Linked DNA regions of Methylosinus trichosporium OB3b. Each later gene encodes a partner of the first gene's protein in a complex. Links are inferred from orthologs where the notes say so. Each region holds a gene or a part of one and is shown in the gene's direction. Other genes may lie near its edges.

The links.
Region 2: the proteins of CQW49_RS11385 (region 1) and xseA are in contact, whole or in part, in a cryo-EM structure (PDB 8TXR), measured with the Escherichia coli proteins. The link is inferred for Methylosinus trichosporium OB3b from one-to-one orthologs.

Annotation. Positions count from the first base shown.
Region 1 is NZ_CP023737.1:2,361,382-2,370,575, forward strand. What follows is about bases 1,135-4,100. They hold CQW49_RS11385 (exodeoxyribonuclease VII small subunit), read left to right. Parts: upstream 1,135-2,476; coding sequence 2,477-2,725; downstream 2,726-4,100. Other genes in these bases: CQW49_RS11380 (cation diffusion facilitator family transporter), read left to right, coding at 1,135-2,331; CQW49_RS11390 (efflux RND transporter periplasmic adaptor subunit), read right to left, coding at 2,947-4,100. Also shown: CQW49_RS11375 (glycosyltransferase), read right to left, coding at 47-760; more of CQW49_RS11380, read left to right, coding at 928-1,134; more of CQW49_RS11390, read right to left, coding at 4,101-4,215; CQW49_RS11395 (efflux RND transporter permease subunit), read right to left, coding at 4,212-7,397; CQW49_RS11400 (MarR family winged helix-turn-helix transcriptional regulator), read right to left, coding at 7,497-7,964; CQW49_RS11405 (hypothetical protein), read left to right, coding at 8,154-8,399; CQW49_RS11410 (hypothetical protein), read right to left, coding at 8,430-8,735; CQW49_RS11415 (hypothetical protein), read left to right, coding at 8,987-9,194. UniProt on the Escherichia coli protein: Bidirectionally degrades single-stranded DNA into large acid-insoluble oligonucleotides, which are then degraded further into small acid-soluble oligonucleotides.
Region 2 is NZ_CP023737.1:118,836-127,989, reverse strand. The notes cover bases 3,659-6,584. They hold xseA (exodeoxyribonuclease VII large subunit), read left to right. Parts: upstream 3,659-4,294; coding sequence 4,295-5,875; downstream 5,876-6,584. Other genes in these bases: hisD (histidinol dehydrogenase), read left to right, coding at 6,485-6,584; CQW49_RS00605 (DUF2948 family protein), read left to right, coding at 5,977-6,456; CQW49_RS00615 (ISAs1 family transposase), read right to left, coding at 3,659-4,152. Outside these bases: CQW49_RS00640 (hypothetical protein), read left to right, coding at 32-547; CQW49_RS00635 (hypothetical protein), read left to right, coding at 591-1,115; CQW49_RS00630 (outer membrane protein), read left to right, coding at 1,299-2,153; CQW49_RS00625 (hypothetical protein), read right to left, coding at 2,229-2,474; CQW49_RS00620 (hypothetical protein), read right to left, coding at 2,582-2,851; more of CQW49_RS00615, read right to left, coding at 2,941-3,658; more of hisD, read left to right, coding at 6,585-7,786; CQW49_RS00595 (UPF0262 family protein), read left to right, coding at 7,743-8,261; CQW49_RS00590 (arsenate-mycothiol transferase ArsC), read left to right, coding at 8,266-8,721. UniProt on the Escherichia coli protein: Bidirectionally degrades single-stranded DNA into large acid-insoluble oligonucleotides, which are then degraded further into small acid-soluble oligonucleotides.

The DNA of each region.
Region 1 (9,194 bases):
GGCGGCTCTCGCCGGCCCGCAGTCGTTCTGGCCACGCCTGTCGCGGTCAGTCTTCGAACAGACGCTCGGTCAGCTGGCGTTCGCTCCAATGAGCGCCCGGCTTGCGATAGCGATATTTATAGATCTGAAAGCCAGGGCTCGAGTCCGACGCCATGACGTGAAAGTGAATGTTTTCTCTGAATTCGGGCTTCATCTCCCAATTCCTGCGCACATTGTCGAACATGAGTTCGAGCATCACGCGAGTTCCCGTCAATCGGAATATGTTGTATTCGACATGTCCCGTCGTTTCCGCCTCCCGTCTTTTGTGCGCGACGAGATTGTCGAACGCCCTTTCGAGCAGTCGATCGAAAATTGGCAGTCGGCGGCGCGCCGCCAGCACGCCATTCATGAAATTGAAGTTGGTCTCCCATCCCTTGCTGAACAAGATCAGCTCGTATCGAGCGAGATCGCCCAGGGTTTCGGCGAGCCGTTCGCTGGAGGACGGCCCAGTATGCGCATCGACATATAATCCGCCGTGGTGGCGAAGCAGGGCGAGCCGCGCGACATCGGACTTGCATGCGGGAATGCGAATTTTCTTATAAATCTCACGCTGGGCGTCGCTGTCGAACAGCGGCAGGACGTCGGCGTCGCCGAAGAGGGTGAAGCTCGGATATGATCGGCGCCAAGCGTGAACGGCCTCCGGCTCATGCGCCTCGAGTCCACTCCAGAAGGTAAAGAACACAGAAAGCGCCTCGCCAAGCAAATTTCTCTTGGCGACCATATGGGCTCGATGATGAAAAGTCGAGAGCCAGGGCGCTCCCGCATCGTCGTATTCGAATTCGGCAGCGCGCGCTCCAATTCTGTCCGAGCCCGGATATGACGTTGCTGATCGCGCGCCGGCTTGCTAAACGAGCGAGCTCGCGCACGCTGCTTGCGGAGCATAGGGACATGAAGGACACGGTCATCCTCGGTCACGATGTCGCCGCGCGCAAGGCCGCCGCCGCAAAGGCGTCGATCGCCGCGAGCGCGGGGCTGACGATCGCCAAGCTCGCCGCGGGCGTCTGGTCCGGCTCGCTGGCGCTCATCTCCGAGGCCGGTCATTCGGCCGCCGACGTCGCCGCCACCGTCCTCACTTATTACGCCGTGCGCCAGGCCGAGAAGCCGGCGGACGAAAAGCACCACTATGGCCACGCCAAGGTGGAGTCGCTCGCAGCGCTGATCGAGACCGGCCTGCTGTTCGGCCTCGCGCTGATCGTCGCCGTCCAGGCGGCGCTGCGCCTCCAGGGCGGCGAGCTCGCCATCGACGCCGGCTGGCCGGCCTTCGCCGCGCTCGGCGGCTCGATCATCGTCGATTTTTTCCGCTCGCGCCGCCTCGCCGCCGTGGCCAAGGAGACGCAGAGCGACGCACTCGCCGCCGACGCCCTGCATTTTTCCAGCGATCTCGTCTCCTCGGCGCTGGTCGTCGTCGGCCTGCTGGCGACGCGCGCCGGCTTTCCGCAGGGCGACGCGCTCGCCGCCATGGGCGTCGCCGCCTTCATCGCCGTCGCCGGCTGGCGTCTCGGCCGCCGCACCGTCGCCACTCTGCTCGACGCCGCGCCGCAGGAGATCGTTCCGCGCGTCGACGCGATCCTGCGCGCGACGCAGGGCGTCATCGCCGTGGAGCGTCTGCGCCTGCGCATGGCCGGGCCGAAACTGATGGGCGAGGCGGTGATCGGCGTCTCGCGCACGCTGCCGCTGGAGCGCGCCGCCCGCATCAAGGATGACGCCGCCGCGGCGATCGTCGAGGCTTTTCCCGGCGCGCTGGTCGCACTCGCCGCCCAGCCGATCGCACTCGACGACGAGACCGTGCTCGAGCGCATCCTGCTGGTCGCGGCGCGGCGGCGCCTACAGGTGCATCGCATCATCGCGCAGCAGATCGGCGAGCGTCTCTCGATCACGCTCGATCTCGAATTGGACGGCGCGATGCCGCAGGGTCAGGCCCATGCGATCGCGACGAGCCTCGAGCAGGCCATTCTCGAGGAGTTCGGCCCCGCCGTCGAGATCGAGACCCATATCGAGCCGCTGGAGCCGCATCTGCTGAACGGGCGCGACGCCGAGCCGCACACCCGCAGCCGCATCGAGGAGGCGTTGGCGCGGCATGCGGCGCAGCTCGGGACCTTGACGAGCATTCACGACGTGCGGGTCCGCGAGACTGCCGACGGGCTGGTCGTCAATTATCACTGCTGCGTCGATCCGCGGCTCTCGGTCGAGGCCGTCCATACGGCGGTCGACGCGACCGAGCGGGCGATCCGCGCGGAGTTTCCGGAGATCCTGCGCATCGCAGGCCATGCCGAGATCGACGATCACATGTAATGCGATTGCCCCCTGGCGGTCGCGGGGCGGCTCTGGATTGCTTCGTCGCTGTGCTCCTCGCAATGACGTCCCATAGGTAACGCTCACGCGCCGTTTCGTGATAGAAGCAGCGAAGGATCCAAAGAGCCGCAAGGGAGCTCGGCCCATGTCCGACGCCAATTCCGACATCGACGCCCTGCCGTTCGAGAAGGCCATTCAGGAGCTCGAGGAGATCGTCGGCAAGCTCGAGAAGGCGAGCGTCTCTCTCGACGACTCGGTGAAGCTCTACGAGCGCGGCGAAGCGCTGAAGAAGCGCTGCGACGCTCTGCTGCGCGAGGCCGAGGCGCGCATCGAGAAGATCACGCTCGCCGCCGACGGCCAGCCCAAGGGCGTCGCGCCGCTGGATGTGGAGTGAAGGGCGAGTAGCGAATAGACACTCATTACGTCTTCATCACGAATGGCCGCAACGATCGGGGCGGCGTCATTGCGAGGAGCGTAGCGACGACGTAACCCAGGGGCCGCCCTGCGGCTCTGGCTTGCTTCGCTCCTCGCAATGACGGCCCCGGCTTTTGTTGTCTCATCTGACGATATCGGTCCTCGAATGGCGCAATATATAACTCGCTACTCGCTATTCGCTCACTGCCGGATCGTCACCTTCCGGCCGTCGCGGATGTCGACCGGCGGATCGAGCACGACGCGCTCGTCTCCAGAAAGCCCCTCCTCGACATCGACGCTCGTTCCATAGTCGCGCGCGATGACGATCGACGCCATGCGGATGACGTCGTCCTTGCCGACCACGGCGACTCGCGGTCCCTGCGCGCCGAACAGAATCGCCGGCGCCGGCACATTCACATGCGCCCGCACGCGCGGGATGTCGAGGACCACCCGCACGAACTGGCCCGGACGCAATTCGCCGGTGGGATTGGGAATGTCGATTTCGGTGAGCAGCGTGCGCGACGCCGGATCGAGCGAAACCGCGTTGCGCGTGACGCGGCCCTTGAACGTCTTGCCGAGCTCCGTCGAGAGAATCCTCGCCTCCAATCCATCGACGAGGCCTTGCGCTTCCGCCTGCGGCGCCGACACCTGCACGCGCAGCACATCGTCGCGCGCGAGCTGAAACAGCGCGGTGCCGCCATTGGCGTCGGCGCTGACGAGATCGCCGATGTCGACATTGCGCACGGTGACGACGCCCTTGAACGGCGCCGTCACATCCTTGAAGCCGACGAGTTGCGCGAGCCGGTCGAGATTCGCCTGATTGGCGTCGATCGTCGCCTGCGCCACCGCGACGCCGGCCTCCGCCGATTGCAGATTGGCGGTCTGCGTCTCGACAGTGGCGCGCGCATTGTCGGCGTTCTGCTTGCTCTCGTAATTGTTCTTGGCGAGCGTCGAGGCGCGGCCATAGGTGATCTTGGCCAGATTGAGATTGGCCTTGGTCTGCTCGACCTGCGCCTTCGATTGCAGGAGCTGCGCCTTGGAGAGGGCGAGGTTCGCCTTCGCCTGCGCATATTGCTGATCGAGATCGGGCGCGGCGATGCGCAGCAGCAGATCGCCCTGCTTCACCTTCGAGCCGATGTCGACGCGCCGTTCGGCGATATAGCCGGTGGCGCGGGCGAACAGCCGCGCCTGCTCGAAAGCGAGCGTCTGCGCCGGCAGCTCGATGTGATAGGGGCCGGCGATCTTCTTCACCTCGGCGACCCGCAGGCTGAGCACGGCGTCGGCCTGCGCCTGCTGAAAGGCGCCCGCTTCGCGATCGCGGTCGGCATGGCGCACGGCGCCGCGCCACAACACGCCGAGCAGCAGCAGAGCGATCAGCAGGAGCGGTCCCTTGCGCAGGCGCGGCTTCTCGCGCGCGCCGGCGACCGGGACGGGAGCGAGAGGGCCGCGGGGATGCGGCGTGTCGGTCATAGATAGTCCCTCGGCGCCTGCGGCTCGCCGCGGCGCAAGATCGAATAGAGGAGCGGCACCAGCAGTAGAGTCGAGCAGGTGCCGAAGGCGATGCCGCCCATGACCGCGCGCGCCAGCACGGCGTTCGGCTCGGAGCCGTCGCCGAGCGCGAGCGACATCGGCAGCAGGCCGACGAACATCGCCGTGGCGGTCATGAGGACAGGACGAATGCGGGTGACGCCGGCGAGATAGGCCGCCTCCTCGGCCGAAGCGCCGGTCGCCTCGCGATGCTCGCGCGCGAAGGTGACGAGCAGGATCGAATTGGCCGAGGCGACGCCGACCGACATGATGGCGCCCATCAATGACGGAATGGAGAAGGTCGTGCCGGTGACGAAGAGCGCGAAGACGATGCCGCAGAAGGCGATCGGCAGCGCGAGAATCACCACGAAGGGGTCGCCCCAGCTCTGGAAGTTCACCACCATCAGCAGATAGACGAAGGCCATGGAGGCGATGAGGCCGAGGCCGATGCGGCGGAAGGCCAGATTCTTGCTCTCGATCTGGCCGCGCAGCACGATCTGATTGCCGGGCTGCAATTCGCCTTCGAGCTCGGCGACCACCTGCCGCAGATCGCGCTCGATGGAGCCGAGATCGCGATCCTGCAGATTGGCGTAGATGTCATAGGTCGGCTGCGTGTTGGAGTGGTTGACGACGGTCTGCTCCACGCCGCGCCGCCATTGCGCGAGATTGGTCAAGAGATCGACCTGCGCTGTCGGCGCATTGACGACGGCCGAGACCGGCGTGCCGGCGAAAGCGTCGAGCGAGGCGATGCGATATTCCGGCGTCTGCACGGCGACCTGATAGGGGATGCCGGATTTCGGATCGGTCCAGAAATTGGGTGCGACCTGGAAGGAGGAGGAGAGCGAAATATTGACGTTGTTCGCCACCTGCTGCGTGGTGGCGCCGAGCTGCAGCGCGCGCCAGCGATCGATGTCGACGAAGAATTCCGGCGCGTCGAGAATCTGGTGAATATGCGCGTCGACGACGCCTTTCACGCCCTTGACGCGCTCCAGCAGCTTGCGGGCGATGAGCTGATTGCCCTCCGCGTCGCGGCCGACGATGCGCAGCGCGATCGGCGACGGCAGGCCGAAGTTGAGGATCTGCGTGATGATGTCCGAGGACTGGAAATAGAAGATCGCCTCGGGAAATCGCTGCGGCAGAATCTCCCGCATCTTCTTCATATAGCCGGCCGTCGGCGCATGGCCTTCGTGCAGCGACATCATGATCTGGCCGTCGAAATAAGCGACGACGGTTCCGTCGGTGAAGGCGAAATTATAGGTGATCTGCGGCAGGCCGATATTGTCGATGAGCAGCGCGAGGTCGCGCTCCGGCACGATCTCGCGGATCACATGCTCCACCTTCTGGAAGAACAGCTCCGTATCCTCTATGCGCAGACCCGGACGCGCGCGCACATGCAACGTCATCTGCCCGGCGTCGATCTGCGGATAGTAATCCTCGCCGACATTGACGAACAGCACGCCGCCGAGCCCCAGCACGACGGCGATGACGGCGAGCGTCTGCGCCCGGCGACGCAGCACTGCGGCCAGCAGCAGGCCATATTGCGCGCGCATGCGCTCGAAGCCATGCTCGAAGGCGAGCTGCACGCGCGCGAGGCCGCCGGCTATTCCGGAGCGCCGCGCGTCGCCCTCGAGCTCGCGGCCGTGATGCTCATGCGCGAGCAGCTGATCCATCAGGATCGGCGTCAGCGTGCGCGAGAAGAAATAGGAGGCGAGCATGGCGAAGACGACCGCCAGCGCCTGGGGCGTGAACAAATAACGGGCGACGTCGGTGAGGAACAGCACCGAGACGAAGGCCGCGCAAATGGCGAGGGTCGAGATCAGCGCCGGCTTGGCGATGCCGGAGGCGCCCTCCGCCACCGCATGGCGGAACTCCTTGCCCTCCTCGAACAGACGATAGGTGTTCTCGATGGCGACGGTGGCGTCGTCGACCAATATGCCGACCGCGAGGGCGAGGCCGCCGAGGGTCATGATGTTGATCGTATGGCCGAGCGCGCTCAACACCGCGAGCGAGACGAGGATCGACAGCGGGATCGAGATGACGACGATCAGCGTCGAGCGCCAGGAGCCGAGAAACAGCAGGATCATGAGGCCGGTGAGGCCCGCGGCGATGGCGCCTTCGCGCAGCACGTCGGCGATCGCATGGGAGACGAACACGGATTGATCGAATAGTTCGTCGATGCGCATTTCCGGCGGGATCGCCGCGCGCAATTTGGCGATCGCGGCTTTGACGTTTTCGACGACGTCGAGCGTCGAGGCGTTGCCGTTCTTCAGCACGGTGAGCAGCACCGAGCGCACGCCGTCGACGCGCACGATGTTCTGCTGCGGCGGATAGCCGTCGCGCACCTGAGCGAGGTCGCGCAGCAGCACCGGCGCGTTGTCGACATATCGCACCGGAATATTGTTGAGCGTCTCCAGCGCCTCCGGCGTGGAGTTGAGCCGCACCACATATTGCAGCTCGCCGAATTTCACGAGGCCGGACGGAACGGTGACGTTTTGCGCGGTGACGGCGTTGACGATGTCGAGCGGGGTGAGGCCGCGCGCCTGCAGCTTGGCGACATCGAGATCGACCATGATCTGCCGCTGCTTGCCGCCCCAGGGCGTCGGCAGAGTGGCGCCGGGCGTCGCCGTGAGCGCCTGGCGAATGCGGTAGAGGCCGAAATCATAGAGCTGCTGCTCGGAAAAGCTCTTGCTCGACAAGGCGAGCTGCAGCACCGGTGCTTGCGACGCCGTGTAGCGGATCACGGTCGGCGGATTGATGCCCGGCGGCATCAAGGCGCGGATCGAGTTCATCGAAGAGACGACCTGCGCGATGGCGAGCTCGATATTCACATCCGGCTGGAAAAAAATCTTCATCACCGCGACGCCCTGCAGCGTCTGGCTTTCCATATTCTTGATGCCGTTGACGTTGTTGGAGGTCGAGAACTCGGCGTAGGTGGTGACGCGCTGCGCCATCTCGGTCGTCGAAAGGCCGGTGTAGGTCCAGATCACCGTCACCACGGGAATATCGACGTTCGGAAACACGTCCTTGGGCGTCGACACGATCGCCGCGCCGCCGAGGAGCGTCGTCAAAATGGCGATGACGAAGAACGTCAGCCGGAATTTGAGCGCATATTTGACGAGCTCCATCGGATTCGACCTCATGGCCGGAAGCGGGACGAGCCGCGCTCCGGCGAGCCAATCAACTCGAGCGATGCCGTTCGCGTCTCGCGACCGGCGGGTCCGTCCTCATTCCGTCTTTGCCTTCGGCCGCTTGGGCGGCGCGCTCGCCTCGCTCAGATTGGCGCGCGTCGCCTCGAGCGCGCGCATCAGAGCTTCCGTCTCCGCCTCGCCCAGCCCCGCCAGCGCCTCGCGACGCGTCTGCTCCGAGATCGGCGCCATCGCCTCGAGCAGCGGCAGCGCCGCCGCACGCAGATAGAGTCGCCACGCCCGACGGTCGGTGTCGTGCGGACGCCGCTCCACGAGGCCCTGCGACTCCAGCCGGTCGATCGTCCGGCCGAGCGTGATCGGCTCGACATCCAGCATCTCGGCCAGCGCGCACTGGTTGACCCCCTCGTTGCGCGCCAGATAGGCGAGCGCGTGCCATTGCGCGCGCGTCAGGCCGAGGTCGCGCGCATTCTGCTCGAACCGCTTGCGCATCAGCCGCGCCGCGTCGGACAGCAGAAAGCAGAAGGTGTTGGGCGGCGGCAGGTTCATTGACCGAGCTGCTCTTAGCAATGCTTCTCATGAGCTAGCTTATTAGATGCCTCACCGCGAGCGAAAGCAAGCCCTTGCGCCGGCGTTCGACGAGGAAAGGTTAATCGCCCGGGGAATTGCCGAGCGCCGCCGCGCCCTATCATTGACCCCATGCGGCCGCAGCCCGCGGCCGCCACAGGAGACGCCGCAATGCGAATGATTTTCGGGTTCTCGCTTTTCATCGCGCTCATGGCCGCCGCGCCGGCTTCCGCCCAGGGCACATCCAAGCAGCGCTCGGCCTGCACCAATGACGCCTATCGCTTCTGCGAGCGGTTCGTCCCCGACGCTGACACGGTGGCGCAATGCCTCAGAGCCAATCTCGGCTCGCTCAGCCGCGCCTGCCGGGCGCAAATCCTCGGAGCGTCCAAGGGAAAGAAGCGCGGCCGCCGCCATTGAGCGGCGGCGACGCGCTCGGAGCGCGAAGGCTCAAAGACGCCGGGCGAAACGGCGAATGTCGACGCCGTTCTGGGCCAGCCAGTCGCGCAAGGTCGGGGAGACGGTGACGGTGCGCACGGCGTCGCCATTGACCCGACAGGCGTTCCTCAGATCGAGGTAATGCGCGTAGATGCGGCCGGCTTCCTGATCACCGACCACAGAGCGCACCTCGCCGATGAGATAATTGATGTCATTATCGCTGTATTGAGCCACCAGCGGACAGCCGATCGTGACTTTTTCCGCGTAGGCGGGGAGCGACAGGCAGGTCGCCAAGGCCGCGAGCGCAGGGAGCTTCATGCCGATTCCTCGAGATGTGTCGGTGCTTCTCTCCCCCCGCGTCGCGATCGACGCTGCAGCCCTCCTCCCTCTCGATGAATTTCTTGTCCGAAGTTTGTCTGCCTCGCTTCGGAAAGGTGATCGCGCGCAACCGAATATTTACCCTTCGCGCAAATGGTGGCGGCAGTGAAACCTCGAACTCGAGATCATTCGGCAGTGTGCGAGGAATCGTGGCGTTACCGGCGCGCGCCGCCGGCGGTTGGAGTGGCGTTATGAGTTGGTCGGCTTCCGACGAAGACATTTCGGTCTATGAGAGCGGGCCGGCGCGGGCGCGGCCCCTCGGCAGCCTCGCCGCCTCCTCGATGGGGCTCACGGCCAGCCTCGTGCTGGTCGGCGCCGCGCTGTTCCTCGGCCCCGTCGCGCCCCCGCAGGTCGACGACCTCCCCACCGCCACCATAGCGCCGCGGCCGAACGCTCCCG
Region 2 (9,154 bases), 2.2 Mb from region 1 along the record:
CCGGAGCACAAAGAGTATTGGAGGTACTTTCATGTATTCGTCGCGTCATGGATTGCTCGCAGGGATCCTCTGCGCCGGACTGTCCGCGTTGCCCTCTTTTGCGCAGGCCGACCCCTCCGCAGCGAGCCCCGCGGCTGCGACGACGATGGACGGGCGGCTGAAAATCGCCATCGTCGCCGAGAACCGATCGGCGTTTCCGGCCTCGACCACCCTCTTCTGCACCGCCCGGGCAGACATCACCAAAGGTGGCGCCGCAGGCGCCTACAGTTATCGATATTACTACGCGAAAGCGACAGTGACGACTGCGCAGGTAAGCTGCACCGTCGAAATTCCTTACAGGGTTTGGGTAAACGATCCTGCGGAGGCCGACATGTGGGTCTTACCCGCCATCTCCGCCTCTCCTTTGGATCCTGGGCTCATCATTCCACTTTACAGCTTCGTGGCGGTGCTACCTAGGACGGAGCTCAGCGTCACCTTCCCCTCCATTGTCTTCCCCTTGCCGCGCGACGGAGCGACCACGGTCAAGATCGTGCGCAGCTTTATCTGAGCGCTCGACATCCCAGGGGCAAAATCACTCGAGGAGACACGTTATGCAGTCGCGTTTTTACTCGTTCGCGGCGCTCGCCTGCGTCTTTGGTTTCAGCTCGGCCATCCACGCCGATCCGCTGAGCGTCGCGCCCGGTCCATCGAATCCGCAAAGCCGGCTCCTCGCCTCGCCCGCAGCTGCAACGCCAGCGGACGCCGCGACGAAGCATACAGGAAAAATGATCGTGAAGATCGACGCAGCGAACCGCTCCGCGCTTCCAACAAATTCGAAAATCGTCTGCAGCGTGATCCTGTACTTCGGCATGTATTTCGACCAATCGCGCATCTACACGTCTCCCGCGGTGGTGACTCCATCGAAAGTCGGCTGCACGGTCGCAGCGCCCTATCAAGTGACGACGGACGCTCCCCAATCGATCTCGATAGCGGTGATCGCCTTCATGACCAACACCACAATGACCGCGACCAATCCGCTCCCCAATGGGTTCGGCTTCGTCGAGCTCGGCTCGCCGAGCATTCCGCTCCCGCCCGATGGCGCGGTGACCACGCAGACGATCTCGACGGTGCTCTGATCCGACGCAGCGACATCGCATGCCGCATCGACGATGCGGCATGCATCGCGCGGCCATCGTCGCTCACCTACGCAAATAATGGTAAGGTTAACCCCACTTTAAGCGTTTTCCCGCATTTTTCCCCTCACTCGGCGTTGCGCCGAAGGCCGCCTCGCGGCCCCAATCTGTGAAGGGAAAGACGTCATGGGCAGATCGAGAGCCCTGTTCACAGCGGCCGCGCTAATCATCGGCGCAACTTCGGGCGCAGCCGCCGCCGACCTGCTTCCTCCGGCGCCGATGGTCGCTGCGCCGCCGCCGGCGGCCGATTACGGCGGATGGTATCTGCGCGGCGACGGCGGCGTCGGGATCAATCAGATCTCCAATCTCCGCTCGACCTTCGATCCGACCAAGGTCGTTCCCGCCCCGCTGTTCGAATCCTATTCGATCGGCGACAGCGCCTTCATCGGCACCGGCGTCGGCTATCAGTTCAACAGCTGGCTGCGCGCCGACATCACCGGCGAATATCGCACCGCCTCGACCTACCGCGCGACGCAGAGCTACACGAATCTCTGGAATGATCTCTGCGGCGGCGCCGTCGGCGGGCGCTGCCACGATCTCTACAACGCGCAGCATCGCGCCGCCGTCTTCCTGGCCAATGGCTATGTCGATCTCGGCACTTGGTATGGGATCACGCCCTATGTCGGCGGCGGCGTCGGCTTCGCCGTGAACTTCCTGCAGAACATGACCGACAACGGCCCCGAAACCGGCGGCTTCGGCTCCGCCACCAACCGCACCCAGACCAATTTCGCCTGGGCCGCCATGGCGGGCCTCGGCTATAATGTGACGCAGAATCTGAAGCTCGAGGTCGGCTATCGCTATCTCGACATGGGCCGCATCAAATCCAATGTCATCGGCTGCCCGGTCGACTGCGCGGGCGAGCGCCAGAGCTTCGATCTCGCCGCGCACGACATCCGCCTCGGCTTCCGCTACGCTCTCGGCGGCCCGAGCTTCGCGCCGATGATGGCCCCGGCGCCCGGTCCGCTGATCCGCAAATACTGATCCTCGAATCCTCCCCGAAGCCTTCGGCGCGCGGCTCGAAAGAGCCCGCGCCGATTTTCTTTTTTCACCGCGGCGTCATCGCCGCCTGTCGTAGCCTTCGCCATTTGCCGAAGGCGTCGCGGACCTGCTCGAACAACCTCGGCGGCAAAAAGCCGAAATCATAACGATCCGTGCGCGGGCGTCGTCGAGGCCGAGATGGCGCTTCACCGCGAGGGAAATTTCGACTGCGCTGTTCGGATCGCGCGGCTGGCTGTGCGTAATCGGTAAGACGGAGACGAGCGTCGCTCCGTCACCTTCGCGCTCGACGGCGAGAACGATCACGCTCGGACGGTCTTTTCGACCTTCTTCATGTCCCTCGTCGGCTCTTCTCGCCAGAGGTAGGAATAGGATATGACGAGGCCCGGTTCCGGAGTCGGCATCCGCCTTCGTCACTTCGGATCGAGCAAGGCGTTCAGATGATCGTGCCGCCCATCCATGCGCGCGGCGGCGATCGCCTCGGCCTTTTCGTCGGACAGCTCGGCGGTCGCGAAGGCGCGGCGTTGCGCTTTGAAGCGCATGAACTCCTCGAACTCGTCCGGCCGCACGAAATAGCCGGTTATCTGGCCGTGACTGGACACCGCCACCGCTTCGCGCTGCGCCAGCATGCGATAGCGTCCGAAATTGCGGGTGAATTCGGAAGCGGGGACGGCTTCGGCCATAGCTCTGAACCTCTCTCGCTCCGAAATATACGCAAGTTCCGCTGATTGCGCAATTTGCGCTTTTCTTCGCCCAGGGCTCTGAATCCGGGTTAACGGGCTGAGGCTTCCAAGGCGATGGCGAGATAATCCTCGCGCCAGCTGGCGATTTTTCTGCGGAGCTTGATGCTGGTGCGTGTGGGCTTTGTGGCCTTGCGCTGCGGTTTCATGGGCTTGTTCTCGGGCTCGGGGGCGGTGCGGATCATATTGATGGCGAAATGCCTGACGACGGCCATGTTTCTCGCGCCATGGCCCTTGCGCAAGCGGGATTGGTCTTCGGCGAAGACGACGTCGAGCACCCAATGCAGCTGGTTCTCTATGCCCCAATGGCCGCGCACGGCCTCGCCCGCCCGCTTCGCTGGGAGAAGGGCCGAGGAGATGTAATAGCGCGTCTCGAAGCGGCCGCGGTCGGCAAGTTCGGCCTGCGATTTGACGCGAATGATCGTCGCGGCGTTCGGCAGGCGCAGCTCGCCCGGAAAGCGGCGCTCGCCGTTCAGCCAGTCGATCTCGGTGATGACGCTCACGCTGCGCTGCTCGATGCGGCCATGGCCCTTGTCGAAATCGACGCATGTGTCGATCCGCGTCGCGGCGGAAAAAGCGCTCTCGATCTCGGCGCGCAGGGTCGGCTGATTGGCTTTGACCGCCAGCAGATAATCGGCGCCCTTGTCCACGATCGCCTGGGCGATCCTGGCGTTGGTGGCGATGGCGTCGATGGAGACGAGCGCGCCTTTCAGCGAGCCGCCTTCGGAAAGGCGATCGAGCAGGACGGGAATGGCCGATAGTTCATTGCTCTTGCCCTCGACCGCCTCCTGGCCGAGCACGAGGCGGCTCGTGGTGGCGAAGGCGGAAACGAGATGCAGCGGGGCTTTGTCCTCGGCGCGATCATGGCTGCGACGCGAGGTCTTCCCGTCGATGGCGATGAGCTCGGGTCGCTCCGGCCAGGTCTCGCGCACCCAGCCAGTGAAGGCCGCCGAGAACAGCGCCGGATCGACGCGGTTCATGAGCAGGGTGAGCCAGCGTCCGCCCGGCACGCCGTGCTCATAAGGCAAATAGCGGCGCAGGAAGCCGATGTTGGCCTTGCCCCAAGATGCAATAGCGTCGAAGTGATCGCAATCGGCCATGGAGGCGCAGACGACGAGCAGCAGCACCTCGCGAAGCGGATGCGCGACGCGCCAGGGCTCGCGCGGGTCGTCAATGATCGAGAAATGGTCGAGAAGCGCTTTCAGACGCGACTTCTCTTTGAAAACTGCGAAGGCGAGGCTCATCACGGCGGCTCCAGAATCACTCCGCCGATAGGGAATCACGCCTGAGCCCATCCGTTAACCGCCGTTAACCCGAATTCGGAGCCCTGTTTCTTCGCCGCCGACGCCTCTCGCGCCGCACCGCAAAATCCGCCATATCTCGCCCATGGCCAAGCGTCCGACCAAACCCGCCGACGAGCCCGCGAGCGACGATCCGCCCCTGCCGATCGGCGCCCCGCCGCAGAGCAATGTGCCCGAGCTCTCCGTCTCCGAGCTCGCCAATGCGCTCAAACGCACGGTCGAGGATCGCTTCGGCCATGTGCGCGTGCGCGGCGAGATCACCAATTACCGGGGGCCCCATTCCTCCGGCCACGTCTATTTCAGCCTCAAGGACCAGAACGCCCGGCTCGACGCCGTCATCTGGAAGACCACCTTCTTCCGCCTGCGCGTGAAGCCGCAGGAAGGGCTCGAGGTCGTCGCCACCGGCAAGATCACGACCTTTCCGGGCAAATCCTCCTATCAGATCGTCATCGACACTCTGGAGCCGGCCGGCGCCGGCGCGCTGATGGCGCTGCTCGACGAGCGCCGCAAGCGCCTCGCCGCCGAGGGCCTGTTCGACGCCGAGCGCAAGCGGCCCCTGCCCTTCCTGCCTGCCGTCGTCGGCGTCGTCACCTCGCCGACCGGCGCAGTGATCCGCGATATTCTGCACCGGCTGCTCGACCGTTTCCCTCGCCGCGTCCTCGTGTGGCCGGTGCGCGTCCAGGGCGAGAGCTGCGCGGCGGAGGTGACGGCGGCCATCGAGGGCTTCAACGCGCTGCCGCCCGGCGGGCCGATCCCGCGGCCGGATGTGCTGATCGTCGCGCGCGGCGGCGGCTCGCTCGAGGACCTCTGGGGCTTCAACGAGGAGATCGTCGTGCGCGCGGCGGCGGCGAGCGCCATTCCGCTGGTCTCGGCGATCGGCCATGAGACCGACACGACGCTGATCGACTTCGTCTCGGACCTGCGCGCCCCGACGCCGACCGGCGCCGCGGAAAAATGCGTGCCGGTGCGCGCCGAGCTGATCGAGCAGACGGCGGTCCTCGCCCGCCGCCTCTCGGGGGCGGAGCGCCGGCTGCTCGACGCCCATCGCCGACACCTCGTCTCGCTGCAGCGCGTGCTGCCCGCGGGCCCGCAATTGCTGATGCATCCGTTCCAGCGCAGCGACCGCGCCGGCGAGCGCCTGCGCGCCGCGCTGCGCCGGGCGCTGGACGCGCGCCGCCTGCGTCTATCGCATCTCACCCATGTGCTCGCCCGCCATTCCCCACAGGCGGAGCTGGCGCGCGCCTCCGAGCGGCTGAAGGGCCTGCACGCCCGGCTGCGCCAGGGTCTTTCCGCACGCATGGCGCTGGCCCGCCGCGAGGCCGACGGCGCGCAGCGGCGCGTGGACCATGCCGAGCAGCGGCTGCGCTCGGCCTATTTCCGCATCATCGCCGACCGGCAGGCGCGGCTCGACCGGCTGGATCAGCTGCGCCGGATGCTCGGCTATGAGAGCGTGCTGGCGCGCGGCTTCGCGCTGGTGCGCGACGAGCAGGGAACGGTGCTGCGCCTTGCGCGCGATGTGACGCCGGGCATGGCGATGGCCATTCAATTCGCCGACAGCGCCGTGCGCGCCCGCGCCGAGGGCGACGCCCCGCCGGAGCCGCCGGCCCCACCGCGGCCCAAGCGCGGGAAGGACAAGACCGGCGGCGGACAAGGAACATTGTTTTGAAACCACGAAACATTTTTTCTCGTCCCACGCGGCGGCGCGCGGATGCGGCGGTTGCGGGGCCGGAAAACGCTCGCCATATGCGCGGAAAGGAGGCACTGCCCATGTTTTCGCGCCGCTCTCCGCGCCGGTCCGCCGGATTGAAGCTCCAGGCCATGGACGCCGAGGATTTGTCCTGCCTCTCCGCCCTCCTCCAGGACGCCCTCGTGCGCGTCGGGGATCTCGCCTTTCTGCCGGAGCAGCGCCGCTTCGCCTTGATCGGCTCGCGCTTCGACTGGGCCGCCGAGGCGAATGGCAAACGTGAGCGTTGCCGTTCCGGCGTGCATTTCGAGGGCGTGCGCCGGGTCAGGCATCGGCGCGTCGCCCGCGACAATCCCGACGCATTTCTCGAATTGCTGGCCCTCACCTTCGAGCCTTCGCAGGAGCCGCCGGGCGGCGTCGTCTCGCTGATTTTCGCGGGCGGCGCGGCCATTTCGCTCGAGGTCGAATGCGTCGAGGCCCGCCTTTCCGACCTCGGCCCACGTTGGCGAGTGGCCGCCTGCCCCTCGCATGAGCTTGACGAAAACGGCGCGGCGAGGTCATGACAACCGGGGATTCCGGTTGGAGATGGACATGACTTGGCGATTGGACGCTTCGGCGGCGGATTTCGAGGAGAGCTTCAAGGCCCTCCTCTCGACGAAGCGAGAGGCGGCGCAGGACGTCGACGACACGGTCCGCGACATCATCGCGGATGTGGCCGCGCGCGGCGACGAGGCGCTGATCGATCTTTCCAAGAAGTTCGATCATATCGATTTGGCGCAGACCGGCATCGCTCTGACCAAGGCCGAGATCGACGCCGCCGAGGCGCGCGTGCCGAAGGAGACGCTGGCGGCGCTCGACCTCGCCCATGAGCGCATCGCCGCCTTCCACGAGCGCCAGCGGCCGCAGGATCTGCGCTTCGCCGACGACGCCGGGGTCGAGCTCGGCTGGCGCTGGAGCGCGCTCGAATCGGTCGGCCTCTATGTGCCGGGCGGCACCGCCTCCTATCCCTCCTCCGTGCTGATGAACGCCGTCCCGGCCAAGGTGGCCGGCGTCGAGCGTCTGGTGATGGTGGTCCCCGCCCCCCATGGCGTCATCGATCCGCTGGTGCTGGCCGCCGCCAAGCGCGCCCATGTCGACGAGGTCTATCGCGTCGGCGGCGCGCAGGCGGTCGCGGCTCTCGCCTATGGCACCAAGACCATTCATCCCGTCGCCAAGATCGTCGGCCCCGGCAACGCCTGGGTGGCCGCCGCCAAGCGCCGCGTGTTCGGTCTCGTCGGCATCGACATGATCGCCGGCCCGTCGGAAATTCTGGTGCTCGCCGACAAGACCGCCAATCCCGAATGGGTGGCGATCGATCTGCTCGCCCAGGCGGAACATGACGAATCGGCGCAGTCGATCCTCATCACCGACGATGCGGCTTTCGCCGACGCGACCGCCGCGGCGGTGGAGCGCCAGCTGGAAACACTGTCGCGACGCGAGATCGCCACGCGCTCCTGGCGCGAGTTCGGCGCGATCATCGTGACGAAGTCGCTCGCCGATTCGATCCCGCTCGCCGACCGCATCGCCGCCGAGCATCTCGAGATCGTCTCGGAAGACGCCGAGGCGCTGGCCGCGAAGGTGCGCAACGCCGGCGCGATCTTCATCGGCGCCTACACGCCCGAGGCGATCGGCGATTATGTCGGCGGCTCCAATCACGTTCTGCCGACCGCGCGCTCGGCGCGCTTCTCCTCGGGCCTCAGCGTGCTCGACTTCATGAAGCGCACCTCGATCCTCAAATGCGACGCCTCCTCCATTCGCGCGATCGGCCCGGCGGCCGTCGCGCTCGGCGACGCCGAACGTCTGCAGGCCCATGCCCGATCCGTCGCCGTCCGTCTCGATCAGCGCGGAGCGTGAGGTGGACGCGCGCCAGCGGCTGATCTCGGTGACGCTCGACGAGCAATCGATCGGGCGCGGCGCCGCGGATCAGGAGCATGAGCGCGCCATCGCCATCTATGACCTGATCGAGGACAACAGCTTCGCGCTCGAGGGCCATGACGGCGGCCCTTACGCGCTCTTCATCGCGCTGCACGACGCCAAGCTCGTCTTCGACGTGCGCGACGAGACGGGCGCGAGCGTCGTCACGCATATTCTCTCGCTGACGCCGTTCAAGCGGCTGCTGAAGGATTACTTCCTCGTCTGCGAGACCTATTACGCGGCGATCCGCACGGCGACGCCGAGCCGTATCGAGGCGATCGACATGGGTCGCCGCGGCCTGCACAATGAAGGCGCCGCTCTGCTCGCCGAGCGGCTGAAGGGCAAGATCCGCTGCGACTCCGACACGGCGCGCCGTCTCTTCACGCTGATCACCGCCCTGCACTGGAAGGGCTGACGCCATGCCCGGCGAAGGCGAACGATCACGGCCGGGAGCCGTTCTCTTCGCCTGCACGCAGAACGCCGTACGCTCGCCGATGGCGGAAGCGCTGGCCCGGCATTATTTCGGCCGCGAAATCTATTTCGCCTCCGCCGGCCTGAAGCGCGGCGAGCCGGACGGCTTCGCCATAGCGGCGATGGAGGAGCTCGGCATCGACATCTCCCGCCACAAGCCGCACACATTCGAAGATCTCGAAGATTCCAACTTCGATCTCATCGTGACCCTCTCGCCGGAATCGCATCACAAGGCGCTGGAGCTCACGCGCACCATGGCGATCGACGTCGTCTATTGGCCGACCCTGGACGCCACGGCGGCGGCGGGCTCCCGCGAGACCATCCTCGACGCCTATCGCGCCGTGCGCGATTCGCTGTCGAAGCGCATTCTGGCGCTGCTGTCGGTCGAGCGCGGATCGGATTGAGGCCGTGTCGTGGAGTCGGCGCGTCATCTCTATTGGTAAATATCAAAGAATTTATGCGCTACGCTACCTCGCCGCCAGCTTAATCGATGTATTCAATCTATGAAAGAAATATATCATCGCGCTAGTAACAACCAAAGAACCCCACGCATCCATTAGATCATCAAGTTTGCACTCAGAGCACAGGCTGATTTTTAAAAAGTAAATTTCTATTGATGCCGCAACATAGATAACTAACGATACGATAATAATTATTATACAAAATATAGTCGCGCGGACAGATACAGGAAAGCTAATACAAACGTAACGCTCTACAAACTCTCTGTTGTCGCCAGTTTTATTTGAAATGTAACATGCAATCGTTCCGACGATTGTTATTGCAAGCATTATTATATCCTCATATAGATCAAAATCACGCCTATTATCGGCAAAAATA